One region of the Grylomicrobium aquisgranense genome, then DNA from elsewhere that is predicted to be linked to it. Evidence: a T-box and tRNA genes for the amino acid it is inferred to sense, from the RefSeq annotation. Region 1 holds a T-box; the other holds one or more tRNA genes.
What was found. The T-box of region 1 lies ahead of alaS (alanine--tRNA ligase). A T-box ahead of a tRNA ligase gene usually reads a tRNA of that ligase, here a tRNA-Ala.
Positions count from the first base shown of each region.

Region 2: it has a tRNA-Ala gene. The T-box ahead of alaS (alanine--tRNA ligase) is inferred to sense a tRNA for this amino acid. The anticodon was not compared.

Region 1 covers NZ_JALBUR010000016.1:21,142-23,550, reverse strand. The annotation lists gene alaS (alanine--tRNA ligase) at 1-1,636, opposite strand, end outside; T-box leader at 1,675-1,874, opposite strand; gene MOZ60_RS07250 (ABC transporter substrate-binding protein) at 2,014-2,409, shown strand, end outside.
Region 2 covers NZ_JALBUR010000004.1:81,299-83,707, reverse strand. The annotation lists gene MOZ60_RS03000 (SDR family NAD(P)-dependent oxidoreductase) at 1-66, opposite strand, end outside; gene MOZ60_RS02995 (LD-carboxypeptidase) at 358-1,344, shown strand; tRNA gene MOZ60_RS02990 (tRNA-Ala) at 1,373-1,448, shown strand; gene MOZ60_RS02985 (MalY/PatB family protein) at 1,701-2,409, opposite strand, start outside.

The sequences.
Region 1 (2,409 bases):
GGATAATACCCTCGACATGGTCGATATGATGCATATGCTGCTTGTGCGGTGCTTTCTGCACGTCAACGACATCTGCCTTGAATGTATCATTCCACAGTTTTCCGGTATCTGCGCACTGGCCGCCGCTCTCTGCATAGAAGCAGGTGCTGGAAAGAATCACATCACCTTCATCAGACAGTTCATTGACAGCCACGCCATCATGGAACAGGCCGATGACTTCACCTTTGCAGGTCTTGTCGGTATAACCGGTAAATACACTTTCCTTTGTAAAGTCCATCAGATCCTTGGACTGGCCATGCATGGACTGCACATTGGCACGGGCATCTCTGGCTCTTTGCTTCTGCAGCTCCATTTCCTTCTCAAAGCCCTTTTCATCAACCGTATAGCCGGCATCCTGGGCAATCTCCGTGGTCAGTTCCTTCGGGAAGCCATACGTATCATACAGACGGAATACGACATCGCCAGGCAGAGCCTTTTCCTTTTCATGTTCCTTCATGGCAGCATTGAGCAGATCCTCACCCTTGTCCAGCGTCCTGGCAAAGGATTCTTCCTCCTGCTTGACCAGGCGGCTGATCAGGGTCACCTTGTCTTCCAGATACGGATAGTAGTCTTTCATATTGTCAGCGACAACCTGGACAAGCTTATACATGAAAGCTCCGTTAATGCCCAGCTTGCGGCCATAGCGGACTGCTCTGCGCAATACTCTGCGCAAAACATAGCCTCTGCCTTCATTAGAGAACATGGCGCCATCGGCAATGGCAAATGTCACCGTACGGATATGATCGGCAATGACACGGTATGCCATCTTATATTCAGGATCAGAATACGGATGAGCGGCATACTTTTCCGTGGCATGAATGATCGGCAGGAAGAGATCGGTATCGAAGTTGGTCTCACCATCCTGAATCAGAGCGACAAGCCTTTCCAGACCCATGCCGGTATCAATGTTCTTCTGCGGCAGTTCCTTATACTCACTGCGCGGCACTTCACCCGGACGGCAGTCATACTGGGAGAAGACGATGTTCCAGACCTCAATGTAGCGGTCATTCTCCATGTCTTCAAAGAACAGTTTCTCGCCCAGGTGCTGCGGATCATACTTTTCACCACGGTCATAATAGATCTCGGTATCCGGTCCGCCCGGACCTCTGCCGATTTCCCAGAAGTTATCCATCGTCTTGTGGATATGCTTGGGATCCATGCCGACCTTGACCCACAGATTGTAGGCGTCGGTATCATCCGGATAAACGGTGACATACAGGCGCTTGGGATCAAAGCCGATCCATTTCGGGCTGGTCAGAAACTCCCATGCCCAGGTGATGGCTTCGGTCTTGAAGTAGTCGCCGATTGAGAAATTGCCAAGCATCTCAAAGAAGGTGTGGTGTCTGGCTGTCTTGCCGACATTTTCAATGTCGTTTGTCCGGATGGACTTCTGGGCATTGCATATGCGGTTGGAAGCCGGCTTTTCACTGCCATCGAAGTACTTCTTCAAAGCAGAAACACCGGCATTGATCCAAAGCAGAGTTGGATCGTTGTGAGGAATGAGGCTGGCACTTGGCTCTACCATGCATCCTTTGGACGCAAAGAAGTCCAGGAACATCTGGCGTACCTGATTGCCAGTCAGCTGTTTGTTTGTCATGATGACCTCCTGATGAATATAAAAAAGCGTTCCATATTTCCAGGAACGCTGTCAACGCGGTACCATCCTGGTTCACACATGTGTGTGCACCTTAATTCATCCTTTAACGCAGGAAACGGCATGGATTAACATGCTCTCACGGGCAGCTTCACATCATTGCCGGCTATAGACTTGCACCTGCCGTCTACTCTCTTTCAGCCTGAACAGAAATGCTACTTTTCCCCTTCAGCGATTTCTTTATTATGTTAGCACAATGTTGCCTTTAACGTAAAAAAAATACGGTTTGAAGTCAAATCGATAGCGGATGGTATTGCCTGTTTCCTCTAATTGTAATAAAATTCATCCATGCTGTAATATATTTCAGGGAGATGAAAACTATGAAAAATATTTGCAAAATGATGACAGCAGGTGTTCTTGCTGCAGCCCTGGCAGGCTGTGCATCCAGTCCGACTGCATCTGCCTCTGTATCCTCAGCCGATGCCAAAGCCTCTGATGATGGCACTTACACAGTTGGCATCATCCAGCTGGTCCAGCATCCGGCTCTGGATGCTGCCAGTCAGGGTTTTGAGGATGAACTGAAGGCGGAGCTTGGTGATAAAGTGACGGTCACACTGAAGAATGCCTCAAACGATTCTGCCCAGTGTACAACAATTGCCAATCAGTTTGTCACTCAGGGCGTGGACCTGATTCTGGCCAATGCGACGCCATCTCTGCAGGCTGCGGCTTCTGCAACAAGCACAATCCCGATTCTGGGCACAGCTATTACAGAATAT
Region 2 (2,409 bases), on a different contig from region 1:
AAACCTTTCAGCAAGCGCACAGCCGATGCCCATCGTAGCCCCGGTAATCAGTACAGTCTTCTTCATCACCGTTATCCTACCAGAATGATGTGATCCATTCACAAAATTGTTCACGTTCTTTTCACTCTGCTTTCAATGTTTCAGCACAGACCGGAAGTACTATAAGACCATCAAAAGAAAGGAGGAACCAATCAATCAGCCGCAGCCATGCTGGCAATCGCATCAAAGTAAACAAAAAACATATAACTTTCCCTCTCAAGAAATACGAAAACGGCCAGAATAATCCCCTTTCAACGGCCGTTTTCATTTTGTCTGCACAAAACAAACCTATGCTAAAATCAGGAAAAGGAGATTGCTATGATTTATCCGTCTTTTCTAAAACCAGGTGATACGATCGGCATCTGTGCTCCCAGCGCAGGTGTTGGTGACAAGCTTGAAAGCTATGATGCTTCCCTTGCCGTATTAAAGCAGCAGGGATACCGAATCAAAGAAACGGCATCGGTCAGAAATGCAGATCAGCGCAGTGCCGATGCAAAAACACGCGGACAGGAGTTCACCCAACTGCTGAAAGATCCTGATGTAAACATGGTTCTTTCGGCTGCGGGCGGTGACTTTCTCAATGAAATGATTCCGTATGCAGACTTTTCTGTGCTGAAGAAACATCCCAAGTGGATCATGGGTGCCTCTGACCCGACTGGCCTTCTGTATCCTGCCACAACCATCTATGATGTGGCATCGCTGTATGGCATGAATGCCGGCAGCTTTGATCTTGGTACAAAATGGGACTACATTGCCAATGCTCTGGAAGTCATGAAAGGAAAAAGGATGGAAGAGCACAGCTTTCCACGCCATATGGCCAAAGCCAAATTTCTGGTAGATACGCCTGCCTATGACAGCGATACGCAATGGCAGAGTGAACAGGATCACTTTGTGGCAAAAGGCCGCTGCATCGGCGGCTGTATTGATGGTCTCAAGGATCTGATCGGCACGCCTTATGAAGATACAAAAGGCTTTGTGGAAAGATACAAAGAAGATGGCCAGATTTTCTACTTTGACAACTTTGCACTGTCGGCAGAAAACTTCTACCGCACATTGAAACAGTTCCGCTATGCCGGCTGGTTTGAACATACAAATGCTGTATTGATCGGCAGAGTGCTGTTTCCGTCTTCTGAAACCGGCATGACCTATGAAGAAGCAGCCAGAATGGCGCTGGAAGGCATTCCGTATGTTCTGGAAGCAGATATCGGCCATACGATCCCATGCATGATCATGATCAATGGCGCCATGTTGGAAGTGCAGTATGACCATGGCCATGCCACTTTGAAATTTGCATGTAAAGAATAAGTGCAGTGTGGTAGAATATCTCATGTATGGGGCCATAGCTCAGCTGGGAGAGCGCATGGTTCGCAATCATGAGGTCGCGAGTTCGATCCTCGTTGGCTCCACCATTCTATGTAAAGTCGAACACGGGAATCTTTGTATTCCAATTCACTTTGCTAAAGATTCAACGTGTCCTGGATATATTTCCGGGCACGCTTTTTTTATATCATCGTCGTCATGATTGCGGCAGTGTGCAATCATGAAGGTCCGATTTCATTGATGTTTCGTCCTATCACATCCGTAATGTACGCGCTCACAGCAGCTGTATAATCAATGATCACACATAAAAAAGCCGCACAGCGGCTTCGTTCATAACTTTCTTACTTGGTAAACACGTACTTCTGCAGACGTCCAAATGCTTCCTGAACGCGGGACAGCGGCAGTGCCAGATTCACACGGATGCCATATTCTCCATGGAATGGTCTGCCATCCTGCCATTCTACGCCAACATCCCATCCTCTGTGCAGAACTTCACCGACATCAATGCCATGGGCTTTGCAGTACTCTGTGCAGTCCAGGAAAAGCATGTAGGTGCCTTCCGGTCTGGCAACAGAAACTCCCGGGAAGTTTTTCTCAATGAAGTCAACGGCGTAGCTGACATTGCCAGTGAGTACCTGACGCAGCTCATCCAGCCATTCCTGTCCTTCTGGCTTATACGCACCAATCAAAGCATGCATGGACAGTACATTCATACTGTTGTAATGGCACAGTGATGCCTCTTTGGCTTCACGCTCACGCAGCCAGTCATTGTAAATGATGTGATAGGACCCGATCAGGCCGGCAAGATTGAATGTCTTGCTCGGCGCATAGAACGCTGCCACATGCTGGCGGGCCCATTCATTGACAGACTGCGTCGGTGTATGATGATAGCCTTCCAGGATCAGATCAGACCAGATCTCATCTGAGATGACCCACACATCATGATCGGCATATACCTGCATGGCCTTTTCAATCTCTTCTTTTGTCCAGACACGGCCGCACGGATTGTGAGGAGAGCAGAAGATAGCCGCATGAATATGATTTTCTTCA